3 regions of the Caballeronia sp. LjRoot29 genome follow, and region 2 is predicted to be linked to each of the others. Evidence: predicted binding sites of a transcription regulator. Region 2 holds the regulator's gene; each other region holds the start of a gene.

Region 1 (4,614 bases), on a different contig from region 2:
GAAAGCATCGCGTCTACGTATCCCACGCGCGAGCGTTTTCTGACCGAACTGACGCTTGATCCGCCCGATGCCACGAGCGATGAATCGGGTGTTCCGCTCATCGATGAGGATTATCTGATTCTCTCCACCATCCATTCGGCCAAGGGACAGGAGTGGAAGAACGTGTTCGTGATGAATGGCGTGGACGGCTGCATCCCGTCCGATATGGGCACGGGCAGCGACGAGGAAATTGATGAAGAAAGGCGGCTGTTGTACGTCGCCATGACGCGCGCAAAAGAGCATCTGCACATTGTCACGCCGCAGCGTTTCTACGTGCACAACCAGGTCCATATGGGTGACCGGCATGTGTGGGCGGCGCGTACGCGTTTCATCCCCGCGCATCTGATGCCGCAGTTCGAAGCGTGCGCGTGGCCCCCGGTCCCCGAGCCCGCCGCGCCGACGGCCGCCGGACTGGCCGCTGCGGCAAAGGCGAAAGTCGATATCGCCGCGCGGCTCAAGAAGATGTGGGAGTGAAGGGTTTCGTTTGAGCTCGCCAAGGGCTCAAGCTCCACTCAACGTTCCGCACGCGAAGGCTTCGGCGCTTTGCGCTCCGGCGTGAAGATCGTGCGCAACCAGTTGCCGAAGCGCGTGAACCCGTCATACGGCTCTTCAATAAAAATTTCCGGCTTGATCATGCGTATCTGCTCGAGCACTTGCTGTGCTTCCTGCTTTGCCACCGAGCCATGAAACATGCCGAGTCGCAGCAGGCAGCGCAGTTCACCGAGCTTTTCGCGCGCGGTCGATCCCGCGCTATGTTCTGTCGCAATCTTGGTTTCGTACACGCGTTGACGCAATGAATCGGCGAGACGCCATGCGGGCGTCTGCATTTTCATCTCCAGTTCCTGTATGTCCGATGCCGCCGACTTGATCTGCGACGCGAGCGTATCGATCTGCGCCGGGTCTCCGTTCGCCTCGGTCACGATCGCCGTCGCCCACGCGCGCGATGCCTTCACGAGATCGTCAGGTTTCCAGTCCGAGCGGACCGCAAAGCCGAAACCGTGTTCCCCGGCTTGACGCATCATCATTTCAACGACGTCAGGAAACTCCTTGTCGAGCGCCCGTTTCGCCCATGCGTACTGACCGTTTTGCAGCATTCGCTGCACTGCCTGTTCGGTCAGCGGCGTGGGGTTGTCGAGGAGTTTTGCGCGCAGGAAATCTTCGAACGTGGGCGTGACGAATTGCGGGTCGAACTTGAGCGACAGGCGAATCAGCGTCTCGAAGTCGCGGCGTAGCGCTGCGATCGTTTCGTCTTTAAATGTAAGGGTAATCTGACCCATGATGTTTCCCGGTTCCCGATCCCGTCGACCGGTTTCAGCCGGCGCGGAAAGACAGTCGGCGTCGCCATGAGGGCGACGGCCGTTCGTCTTTATATCGGCGTGGGGAGGGGAAACTTTAGGCCAGCTTTCAATTATTTCGTCGATGCTCGATCAACCGGCGCGGCGGTCTTATTTGACGGGAATGGTCGTGCCCGCTGGCATTGGCACGGCGGTCACGCTGTTCTTCGCGCTGCCGGTCGTAATCCGGTCGCTGTAGGTCAAGTAGACCAGCGTATTGCGCTTGGCATCGACTATACGCACTACATGCAGCGTCTTGAAGATAAACGACATCCGTTCCGAGAACACATCGGCTTTCTGCTTGAGCGGCGCATCGATCTTGATCGGCGCGACCTGACGGCAAGCTATGGAGGCCTCAGACGGGTCTTCGGCTATTCCCAGCGTTCCTTTAACGCCGCCCGTGCGGGCACGGGAGACGTAGCACGTGACACCGGTGACCGCCGGGTCGTCGTACGCCTCGACCGTGACGCGATCCGAGCCGGTGAAGCGGAAATTCGTGTTGACGCTGGCTATTTCCTGGGCGTGCAGGGCAGGCGCAGCAAGCAACGCAACGAGCGACGAACATGACGCGAAAGACTTCAAGGAGAAGAGAGCGCGTTTCATCGGAATCCTTCGAGGAATGAGGAATTGAAAAAGGCGTCGTATTGTAACGACGCCTTGGTTCAATCCACGTGAAACCGCATGCCGCGCTTTCGCGTTACGTGTGAGCAATGCCGCGATCAGTGAAAAATCAGATACAGGATCACCAGCACGATCACCGGCACGCCAAGCAGCCAACCCAGTAGATAAGGCATTGTCTTCCTCCATTCGATTTCTGATTCGATGAATTCAGTATCGATGAGAGGCCGGGCCGCCGATACCCGCGCGTGTCCTATTCGACTGTAGGCGGGTTCCTATCGGCGGCACGTTTCTACTTCACACGAATGGCGTAGCGCGTGACCTGCCGATACCGCTCGTTGGGGCGCAACACGACGTCTTCCGCGTCGTCCATGTTGATCTGGTTTGGAAACCCACCCGCTTCGAGGCAGAGCGCGCCGTGCTTGTGATAGGTCACGCCGCGCTTGCCCGGCACGCCTTCAAGACTGTTGCTGGTGTAGAACACCAAGCCGCGTTCGGTGGTCGCGACGATCAGTTCGCGTCCGCTAGCCGGATGATAAACAGCCGCGACACGCCGCATTTCGGGCAGTTCGGTGACCGGCGCTTCGTTGCGCAACACAAAACAATGGTCGATACCGCCGCCCGCCAGCGTGACTTGCTCGTTGTCGCGGGTATCGATACGCGGTCCGAGCAGCGCAGCCGTACGAAAGTCGAACGGGGTATCGGCGACGTCTTGCAGGTGGGTCGGAATCGTATGTTCATCGATGGCGAAAAACCGGTCGGCGGCAATCTCGATCTCGTGGTCGTGGATCGTCGTCGAGTCCACGCCCGACAGGTTGAAGTACGCGTGGTTCGTGAGATTGAGGGGCGTGGGGGCGTCCGTGAAGGCGTCGTAGGTGATCGTCAGTTCGCCCGCGTCGTTGAACGTGTAGGTCACCTGGACGGTGAGCCTGCCGGGAAAACCGTTATCGCCCGCGGGCGATTCCAGCGTGAACACCAACGCGTCTCCCCTGTGCTCCGCCTGCCATAGTTTGAAGCTGAAACCCTGGAAACCGCCATGCAGCGAGTTCGGCGGCTGATTCGCTTCGAGCGGGTACTCCACGCCATCGAGGGAAAAACGCGCGTTCGCAATGCGGTTCGCCCAGCGTCCGACGGTTGCGCCCATGTAGGCCGGACCCGTGGTGTACGCGGCGGGGGCGTCGTGGCCGAGCAGGATATCCGCCAGGTTGCCGTCGCGATCCGGCGCGAACCAGGAGACGAGAGCCGCGCCCAGATTCGTGACCGTTACCTTCGAGCCGTTGTCATGGCTCAGCGTGTGAAGATCGACAGGCGTACCATCCGCGAGGTTGCCCCAGTGGGCGCTGGAAAGGGTCATGGTGTGGTCTCCGGATTTTGATTTTTTGCCGAGTGGCGGGGCGCTTCGGGTTTAGCTTCCGGCTTGGATAAGCGGGGCAAGCGGTCACGATAAAGCCTACTGACGTAGTCAAGATGTTTGCCCGCGGCTTCCCGGGCGCGTAGCGGGTCGCGGGCGACGATGGCATCGAATATTGCCTGATGTTGCGCCAGCAAATCCGCTTCGACCTGATCGTCGTAGTCCACCAGCCGGTGCGATGTCAACATCGATTCACGCACGAGTTCCTGCAGGCCGTGCATCACGTGGGCGAGGGCGAGGTTGTGGGTGGCATCGGCGATAGCGAGATGAAACGCGGCGTCGTGTTCGGCTATCCGCGTGCGTTTCGGTTCGATGGCGGCCGTCTTGAGCGCGTTGAACGCTTCGGTGATACGCGCCAGATCGGTTGCGGTGGCGCGTTCGGCCGCGTAACCCGTTGCCAGGGATTCGAGACCGTGGCGGAGTTCGAGGACATCGGCGCTGGCCGTCGGATGCTGGCTCAGCAACGCGGCGAGCGGCGCGGATACGAGTGGCGCGGTGACATCGGAGACCACGAAGCCGGTGCGCGCGGCTGCCTGGATGAATCCATCCGATTCCAGCCGGATCAACGCCTCACGCAGCGATGGGCGCGACACGTTGAGCTGCTCCGCGAGATCGCGTTCGGCAGGCAGACGTTGTCCGGGGAGTAACGCGCCGCTGGTGATCAGCGCGCGGATCTGGTCGGAGACGACATCGGTAATGCGCGTGCGGGTGTAGGAATGGACGGGCTGAAAAGGCATGGAAGTTCGTTCGCGCTCGAGGTTTGGCAGTTTGACATGAAACGCTGCAAACTTTAAAGTCTTGGTCAGACCAAGCTTACCAAATTTGGCAAATCGTTTGTCTTTCTGGCTCCCCACTGCCCATCCAATGAAAGTCGCCCTGTTCGTTCCCTGTTTTATCGATGCGTTCTATCCCGAAGTCGGCATCGCGACCCTCGAATTGCTCGAACGTCTGGGCGTGGAAGTCGATTACCCGGAGGAACAGACCTGCTGCGGCCAGCCGATGGCGAACAGCGGCGCGCAAAAGGAAGCGGCCGGCGCCGAGCGGGTGTTCGCCCGCAACTTCGCGGATTACGACTACGTGGTCGGTCCATCGGCGAGCTGTATTCATCACGTGCGCGAGCATTTGACGGCGATCGAGCAGACGGCAGCGGTGAAAAAGGTCCGCACGAACGCCTACGAACTGGTCGAATTTCTCCACGATGTCCTCAAGGTG
Region 2 (4,614 bases):
AGATCCTCGGGGTATCGGTGCATGCGGTGAAAGACGCGGGCGACCTTCAACTCGCGCTCTCCGAACTGCGTAACAAGCACATTGTTCTCATCGACACGATTGGCATGAGCCAGCGTGACCGCACTGTGGCCGATCACATCGCCATGTTGTGCGGCGCCGGCCATCCGGTGCAACGCCTGCTGCTGCTCAACGCAACCAGCCACGGCGATACGTTAAACGAAGTAGTTCAGGCGTACCAGAGCACGCCGGACCAGCCGCCGCTCGCGGGCTGCATCCTGACCAAGCTCGACGAAGCCACGAACCTGGGCGGCGTGCTCGACACCGTGATCCGCTACAAGCTGCCCGTGCATTACGTATCGACGGGACAGAAGGTGCCGGAAAACCTGTATGTCGCGACCAAGCGCTTCCTGATTAAAAGCGCCTTCTGCATCCCGCGCGACGGCTCGCCGTTCGTGCCGCAAGACGACGATGTGCCGCCGCTCCTGTCCGCGCTTTCCGCGCGCGCTTCCACCGAACTGCATGAGGTTCACTTTGGATAAGTTCGTGTCCGATCAGGCTGAAGGCCTGCGCCGGCTGCTGACGCGCAATGGCTCGCGGGTCGTCGCGGTGTGTGGCGCCCCGGCAGGTGGAATGGGCGGAAGCGGCAATACGTCGACGGTGGTGAACCTCGCGTCCGCCCTCGCCGCGCAAGGCAAGGATGTGCTGGTAATCGATGAACGCCAGAACGGGTTGTCGGTGACCCGGCTGGCCAAGGTGCCGGATAACGGTGCACTGGGCGCGGTCTTGTCCGGCAAGCGTTTTTTGCAGGACGCCGTCACGCGCACGCCGTTCGGCTTTTCGGTGATTGCCGCGCCTCGCGATGAACGCATCAGCCAGGACGCTGCGCATTGCCGGGTGCTGCTTGACGGACCCGCCGATGTCGTCCTGATCGATACCCAGCTCGATCGCAGCGGCGCGCTCTCAAATCTGGCCGTGCAAGCGCACGACTTCGTGATCGTGACCCGCGTAGCGCCCGCCGCGATCACCGAGGCGTACGCCTGCATCAAGCGTCTGCACTACGCACACGCGATCGGCCGGTTCCGGGTTGTCGTGAATCACGTGAAGAACGGCGCAGACGCGAAAATCGCCTTCGATAACCTCGCCGGCGTCGCCAATCGTTATCTCGCGGTGCAACTCATGCCTGCCGGTTGCGTAGCAGAAGATCCGCGCGTGGCGCGGGCGCATGAACTATCGCGTTGCGCGGTGGAAGCTTTTCCGGCGACGGCGGCCGCCCGGGATTATCGGCAGATTGCCGCTGAATTGCAGTACTGGCCGATGCCGAAAGCGTCGCAGTTTGAATGGCCCGTGCAGTCCTTGCGAGCGGAAACGCCGCACGGATTGGAGCGCTCGATCAACTCCGGCGCGGTTCGCCGCACGGAAACACCATTGATGCAGCTTGCGATGAGCAGCGCCGCGTCCGTGTGATGCAGCAAGAGAAGGAACAAGGTGAATGCGATGTATAACGCCCAGGGAAAACTGTCACAGTCCGAGGTCCTGACCCGCTACGCACCGTTGGTGCGCCGGCTTGGCCTGCAACTCGTGGCGAAAATGCCGGCTAGCGTCGATCTGGATGACTTGATCCAGGCCGGCATGATCGGTTTGCTCGATGCCGCCAGCCGTTATAAAGAAGATCAAGGCGCTCAGTTCGAGACCTACGCCAGCCAGCGGATTCGCGGCGCGATGCTCGACGAGTTGCGCGCCAACGACTGGCTTCCGCGCAGCATGCGCAAGACTTCGCGCGAAGTGGAATCCGCGGTGCACAAGGTTGAACAGCATCTTGGACGCTCGGCGAGCGAGCAGGAAGTGGCTGAGCATCTGAACATGCCGCTGATCGAATATCAGGCCATGCTGCAGGATCTGCATGGCAGCCAGTTGATCTATTACGAAGACTTCGACCGGTCTTCCGATGACGAGCCGTTTCTCGATCGTTATTGCGTCGATAAAGCCGACCCGCTTTCCGCGTTGCTCGATGGAAGCTTGCGTTCGGCGCTGGTCGAGGCAATCGATAAATTGCCTGAGCGCGAAAAGCTGCTGATGAGCTTGTACTACGAGAAGGGCTTGAATCTGCGCGAAATTGGCGCCGTGATGGAAGTCAGCGAATCGCGTGTCTGCCAGTTGCATAGCCAGGCCGTTGCGCGGCTGCGGGCCAAGTTGCGGGAACAGGCTTGGTCGGGCGTGGAGGCTTGAGTATCGGCGAATGAAAAGACGGATGGAAACCAGTCAGGTTTCGAAATCCGCGTCCGCCGCGAACTCTGTCTGGCCTTTGCCCAATGACTTGGCGCGATACATCGCGCGATCGGCGGCGCGCATCAGCACGGCAATATCTCTGTAGCCGGGACTCAAGTCCGGCGAGATCAGGCAAGCACCAATGCTCGCCGATACATTCACCACCCGGTCCTGCACCGACTTCATTTCCTCGAGCACCGCGTGCACGCCGTTTGCCACCGTCTGCACCGCGTGATTGCCCGTCACGTGCCGCGCCAGCACGACAAATTCATCGCCGCCTAGCCGCGCGACTGTATCGGTGGTTCTTACCCTTCTTGCCAGCAGGCCCGCGAAAGTTTGCAGCACGACGTCGCCGACTTCGTGGCCATAGGTATCGTTGACTTCCTTGAAGCCGTCGAGATCGATCATCAGCAACGCGGTCGCGCCTTCCTGTCCCGTCGATATCGCGATCATTGCCCGGCCGATGGTCTGCTCCAGCATGTAGCGGTTGCTCAAACCCGTGAGCGGGTCGGTGCCCGCCTTGAGCGCGAGGTCGCGGTTCGCACTGCCGAGCCGGCCGACCAGCACGGCGAGGTAGACCGATGCGCCGAACACACTCAAGCCAATCCCGAGCGCCGCGGAGCGATTGATCATCCACCACGGCTGCAGCACCGACAACGCGACGATGCCCACCATCGCCGTGACACACGACAATGCCAGCGTGCGCTTGCCGTAACGCCCGCCCGCGCCGATCAGAAAGAGGAAGACCGCCCATAGCATGGGCAAGGTGAGTGCGCCTCCGGCACCCAGGATCACGGTGAGCAGGGCCTGATCGGCGACAGTGGTGAATGCGAGGCGCAGATTCGACTGCCGTTGCATTCTGCTGATGATTAGCCGCGTCGCTACTCCATAGATCAGATAGAGCGCGAGCGCATGGAAGCTGGCAAAGGCGGCGGGCGTTGGAATGGTCCACGCCAGCACGCCGTACACGGCCGTTGCGAGGCCGCACAGTATGACTCTTAGCGTCGCCTGCTCTTTTTCCGGATCGAGAAAAGTCGACCACACGTAACCGCGGTGCCGATGCAAGGGGTCATTCGCCTGCCCCATTCTGAGTCTCCCTGATGTGCTGATCGATGCCGCGTTTTATGCAGTTTCTGCGTAGTGCAGAATTGCAATCGTACTGCGTCGCTAAAAAGTGGCCGAAAATCGCCTGATTCAGCCAGATTTTGGCGGACCGATGCTGATTCGTTACGATCCACTTGGGACGAGTGGTACGCACGCGGCGCGCCCGGGTATTTTGTTTTGGCGAGTTGCGTTTGTGCCTCGCTTGTTTTCGAATCGATGTTCGGACCTTCATTTGGCTTCTTGGCTTCTTATTCACTACGTAGATTTTTCGACGCCCGATGCAACCCTTTGAATCCGCGCTTTCAACTGGCGACATAAACGCTACCGATGACTCTCACTCCGCGCGCGATGCCGCGTTGCTCGGCGAATGGCTGCCTGTGTGTAACAGCGCCGACGTTCCCGCCGGGGAATTACGTGGGTTCGTAGTGGCAGGCGAGCGACTGGTGGTCTGGCGCAACGCGTCGGAGGCTGTAGGTCCGGCAGCACCGCCCGATATCTCCACCGATGTCCACGTCTGGCGTGATCGCTGTCCGCATCGTGGGGCGCAGTTATCGTTGGGATCGGTGACGGGCGGCTTGATTACGTGTCCGTATCATGGCTGGCGTTACGACGTCGATGGCCAGTGCATCCACATCCCCTCCAATCCGTCGATACGCCCCGCGAAGCGCGCTTGCGCGCTGACGTATCGCGTGGAAGAGAAATACGGCGTGGTGTGGACGTGCCTTGGTGAGCCGTCGCGTCAGCTCGATTTCTTTCCGGAGTACGCGGCAAACGACAGGCCGGGCGCGCGCCGGATCAATCTTGCGGCGCAGACCGTGCGTTCATCGGCGCCGCGCGTGGTCGAGAATTTCCTCGATATGGCGCACTTCCCGTTTGTGCACACAGGCATTCTCGGTGACGCATCGCACGCAGAAGTACAGGATTACGAAGTAATTTCAATCGATGACGGGCTTGAGGCTTGGCAATGCCGGTTTTGGCAACCGGCGGGATTGCCGGGACAGGAGGGCGTGGATATTTACTATGTGTATCGAGTGAAACGGCCGCTGGTGGCGAGTCTGTCGAAAGCGGCGCAGCACGGTGCGGGGGCGTTGCACCTATTGCTGGTGGCGTCGCCGGTGAGTGAAACGGAGACGCGGGCGTGGATGGTGTCGGTGTTTGAGGACAAGTCGACGCACTCGGATGAAGCGTTGTATGACTTCAATATGCGGATACTGATGCAGGACACGCCGATAGTGGAATCGCAAT
Region 3 (4,614 bases), on a different contig from region 2:
GAAATATTTACGGCATTTTTTCTTGTTATCAACCGGCGAGGAATCCTACACTTCTGGCAAATGATGAAGCCGGGGGTGTCATGCTCAAGCAACGTACAGCAGTGAAGAATCACACGCGCATCAGCTACGTTCATCGTGGCGTGGGCAGCGTAGTACTGAGACGCTTTGATCCGGCGTGCGATTCCTTCGATGAGTTGACCCAGATGCTGCACCGGTCGTTCGCGCGGCTCGGCGGGATGGGGCTCAATTGCACGTGCGTTGACCAGTCCGCGCTCGTTACGCGCGCACGTGCCACGCGTGGCGATTGTTATGTCGCGGTATGCAACGGACGGCTGGTTGGAACCATGGCGCTTTACGCACAGGATGGCGAGTCGCCATGTGCGCTTTATCGGCGGAACGACATTGCGAGCGTTCGCCAGTTCGGCGTTGATCCTGCCTATCAGAGCAGGGGGATCGGAAGGTCGTTATTGGCTTACGCAGATCACTGGGCCGCTATTCGCGGTTACGCCGAGCTTGCTTTGGATACACCGCAACCCGCGGCACATTTGATTGAGTTCTATCGGGGCCAGGGCTTCCGGATTGCCGATTTCGTGAGGTTCGCCGGCAAGCAATACGACAGTGCAATCCTGTGCAAAACGCCAGTCGCTTTCCGTCACCTTGCCGCGTGGACGCGCCGTCTTGAACTGCCGCAAGCGAGCGTTGCGCGCGCTGCATGAAAAACCGGCCGCACTGAAGCTTCAAGTGCGGCCGGCATCCAACAATGTTTCAAAGCCTTCTTCGAACCGGCTTCTTACCTGTTTCCTATCTGCTTCCTACCGATCACTCAGACCTTTTCGACCGAGGCCTTGTAGATCTCATTGACCGACGTTGCCAACGTTGCGTCGAACTCGCTGTCGCTCATCGACTTCTTGAGTTCGTTGATCAGCGCACGGGAGAAGCTGGCAATCATGCCGTGATTCTTCGCGAGGCGATTGCACGCGTCGGTCCGCGCATAGCCGCCTGAGAGCGCAACCACGCGTACGACGGCCGGGTGCTCGATCAGCGGACGATAGAAATCCGCGACATCCGGGATGGTCAGCTTGATCATGACCTTGCTGCCTTCAGGCAACGCTTCAAGACCCTTGAGCAACTCAGCGCGCAGAATGGTCTCTGCTGCTGCCTTGTCCGGGCTGTTGATCGACACTTCGGGTTCCAGGATTGGCACAAGGCCGTGCGCCTGGATTTGCGCCGCAACTTCGAACTGCTGCCTGGAAATGGCCGCGATCCCTTCCTGCGACGCATGGTCAATAACCGAGCGCATTTTCGTGCCGAATACACCCAGCTTGACCGCCCGCTCGAGCAGCGTGTCCAGTCCGGGAATTGGCTTCATCAGACGCACGCCGTTCGCTTCCGCTTCGAGTCCCTTGTCCACTTTCAGGAACGGAACCACGCCGCGGTCTTCCCACAGGAAGGCCGGAACGGACTTGCCTTCAGCCTGTCCGTCCATGGTGGCTTCGAACAGAATGGCACCGATAACCTTGTCGCCGGTGAAGGCGGGTGCGGTCATGATGCGGACCCGCATCTCGTGCATCAGCGCGAACATCTCGGCGTCGCCGTTGTAGTCGCTCTCCGGAATTCCATACGCCTTCAGGGCGCCGGGCGTTGATCCGCCACTCTGGTCAAGGGCAGCGATAAACCCCGGTTTGTTGCTCATTTGCGCCAGCATCTTGTCATTAGCCACGTACATTTCTCCCTCTTAACTATCAAACCCCGGACCAGGTTTCCCCGGTCTGGGCCATTGCCTTCGATGTAATAAGTGTACTGGATTGGCGGATCGGCCTCGAAAACAAACACGCGGCGGTTCGCTGTTTTGTCCGAATGTGCCGGACGCGCGACTGCCTGAGACGACGGTCGAAACAGCGAGGTCGGCTTACTGGTCTTCAATTGGTCCTCAATTCGTCTTCTACTCGTCTTCTACTCGTATTTCGTTTGGTCCACGAAGCGCAAGAACGATGCCTCGATAAAAAGCAACCGGACGTTGTCGCCGACGAGGAAGCATCCGCGAAAAAATAATCAAATAAAAATCAAAAAAGGCCGGTGAGCCGCGCGTCGGTGATCTCAAATCGGCTGGAAAGACGCGTTGAAATCTTTTTAAAGATTTGGAAAGAACCTTCGGGAGCCGCGTGTTGCTCATCGATTCGCCTTTGATCGAAGTGCGCAACCATGACGGCGCCGATACACGATGCACAGCCCGAATAACGCGCGGCTGCGGCATTGCATCGCATCGCATCGAATTGCATCACGTGAAGCTCTCCTGAAGCTTGTCTTCAGCGGGCGATGTTCATCCAGGCCCAGGCTTAATATCAAACCCGACGTACGGAGCATTTTAATGTCGACGATTTCCAGCGCGTCCAGCGCTCCAAGCTTGCCCTCCCCGGCCAATACGAACTCGGCCAACGCCATCTCGACCGCAGCCGACACGACGGCTGCCGCCGCGTCGGCCAGGGCATCCGCCGCGCAGTCCGTCATCAGCGGCTCGACGGGCAATGCGTCGCTGGATGTGTCGGCTCTCGTCACGAGCCTTGTCAACGCGAAGGTGGCGGGCCAGACCGGCTCGCTGATCGCACAGCAGAGAAACGACACCACCAAGCTCTCGGCAATCGGCGCTTTGCAGGCTGGGTTGTCGGCGTTGCAGGCGGGTATTGCGCCGCTGTCGAACGGTACCGCGCTCGGGCAGTTCACGGCGACCACGGACGGCACGGGATTGACCGCGAGCGGCAGCAGCGGCGCGGCGACGGGCAGCTATTCTGTCGCGGTGACGCAAATTGCCAGCGCGCAGACGCTATCGTCGGCCGCGTTCGGCGCGACCACCGCGTTGGGCACGGGCACGATGAACGTCTCGGTCGGAGACAAGTCGATGAGCGTCGACATCACGTCGGCGAACAACACCGTGAGCGGCATTGCCGGCGCGATCAACGCGTCGTCGAGCAATCCGGGCGTCACGGCAACCGTCGTGTCGGGCACGGACGGCGCGCACTTGATCTTGCGCTCGTCGGCCACGGGTGCATCGAACAAGATCGATGTTTCAGTGGGCCCGGTGACCGACGATGCCGGGTTGTCGAGTCTCGACGTAACGTCCACGGCCGGCGCCAGCGCCGCGGATCCTTCGACCATTGCATCGGCATCGGCCACGAGCCCGTGGACGCAGACGGAATCGGCCAAAGACGCCATGTTCACCATCGACGGCACGGCCGGCACGAGCTCAAGCAACACGGTGACCACCGCCATTCAAGGCGTCACGCTGAACCTGACCGCCGCGGCCATTGGCGCGCCTGCCGGCACACCGCAGACGCTGACCGTGGCGCAGGACACGACGTCGGCATCGACCGCGATCAACAACTTCGTCAATCTCTATAACGCCCTGGTCACCACCTACGGCCAGGTTGCCGGTTTCGACAGTTCGAAAGCCAAGGGTGCGCAAGGCGGCCCGCTGCTCGGCAATTCGATGTTCAACACAGTCAAGAGCACGCTTGCGAGCATTGTCAGCGGCGGCGTCAAGAACGGCAGTTCCAATATTTCGCTTGGCGCTATCGGCATTGCGCTGAACAAGGATGGGACGCTTACCGCCGACGCTACGAAGATGGCCAATGAGCTGACGAGCAATCCGCAAGGCGTCGCGGTCCTGTTCAATTCGACGACCGGCGTGGCCGCGAAGATGACAAAAAGCCTGAATGGGTTCCTGGGCGAGGGCGGCCTGATTGCGAATAACCAGGACCCGCTCAACGCGGACCTCAAGGGCATCAGCACGCAGCAAGATACCTTGGCGAGCTACTCGGCTCAGCTGACTCACCAGTATCAGGCGCAGTTCACCGCGCTCAACACGGTCATGGCGACGATGAACAAGAATTCGCAGTACCTGACGCAACTGTTCGGCGGCGCTAACAGCGAGGGTGCGCTGGCGAAAGGCAAGGGCGGTTGATTAGCGTGTGCACTCAATGGCCGCTGCGCTGAGTGGCAGCCAGCCGAAGTATTCTAATCATCTGCATTTCTAACTAACTGGGAGCGCTAGAAGACTGCGATCAACACTACACCAACCACTGACAATCCCGCACCAATAATCCGGAGCCATGTCGCGGATCGAACCTCGAATCCCAGCAAGCCAAAGTGGTCCAGTAGCACGGAAGTAATGACGGCCGAGATCACGACAATAGTCGTGAACGTGGCGGAGCCGAGCTTTTTGGTTACGAGCAACGAACACATCAAAAACAGCGCATTGCAGATGCCGCCTATGTAGGCCCACCAAGGTACATCGCCAAGTTTCGCTGCCGTCGCCTTCAGCTGAAATCCGAGGAACGGGATGCAGGCGAGCAGACAGCACGCACCGATTGCATAAACGATGAACGCAGCGACAATCGGCGCCTGAGTCGTCTTGAGCAACGCGGAATTACTACCGGACTGCAGCGGATTCGAAATGCCCGCCAGAACCGCGAAAAGAGCCAGGAGCCAGTGCACGAGTAGCTCCTAATCTTCGGAGAAACGGGGATCGCGAAATGCGTCCGGCCCCGCTATGGGCTCTAACGTAATGGGGCGGTTGTCCGCCGCGGACCGGTAGATCGCCTCCATGATGCGCTGGTC

The links. Region 2 encodes FliA, which starts transcription of late flagellar genes. Its sites were predicted from a motif close to CTAAAGTTTNNNNNNNNNNNGCCGNTA; they were not measured.
Region 1: the regulator FliA is predicted to act here: its motif matches at 1,409-1,435, upstream of ACSQ83_RS14145 (DUF4088 family protein).
Region 3: the regulator FliA is predicted to act here: its motif matches at 2,131-2,157, upstream of fliD (flagellar filament capping protein FliD).

Annotation. Positions count from the first base shown of each region.
Region 1 covers NZ_CAXUPU020000010.1:115,240-119,853, forward strand. The annotation lists gene ACSQ83_RS14140 (ATP-dependent helicase) at 1-513, shown strand, start outside; gene ACSQ83_RS14145 (DUF4088 family protein) at 552-1,316, opposite strand; gene ACSQ83_RS14150 (CreA family protein) at 1,485-1,976, opposite strand; gene ACSQ83_RS14155 (aldose epimerase family protein) at 2,284-3,345, opposite strand; gene ACSQ83_RS14160 (FadR/GntR family transcriptional regulator) at 3,342-4,139, opposite strand; gene ACSQ83_RS14165 ((Fe-S)-binding protein) at 4,267-4,614, shown strand, end outside.
Region 2 covers NZ_CAXUPU020000005.1:67,955-72,568, forward strand. The annotation lists gene flhF (flagellar biosynthesis protein FlhF) at 1-539, shown strand, start outside; gene ACSQ83_RS07755 (MinD/ParA family ATP-binding protein) at 532-1,464, shown strand; gene ACSQ83_RS07760 (RNA polymerase sigma factor FliA) at 1,495-2,226, shown strand; gene ACSQ83_RS07765 (GGDEF domain-containing protein) at 2,260-3,351, opposite strand; gene ACSQ83_RS07770 (Rieske 2Fe-2S domain-containing protein) at 3,648-4,614, shown strand, end outside.
Region 3 covers NZ_CAXUPU020000002.1:280,473-285,086, reverse strand. The annotation lists gene ACSQ83_RS03420 (GNAT family N-acetyltransferase) at 81-716, shown strand; gene ACSQ83_RS03415 (fructose bisphosphate aldolase) at 824-1,720, opposite strand; gene fliD (flagellar filament capping protein FliD) at 2,369-3,958, shown strand; gene ACSQ83_RS03405 (DMT family transporter) at 4,045-4,491, opposite strand; gene ACSQ83_RS03400 (Gfo/Idh/MocA family protein) at 4,501-4,614, opposite strand, start outside.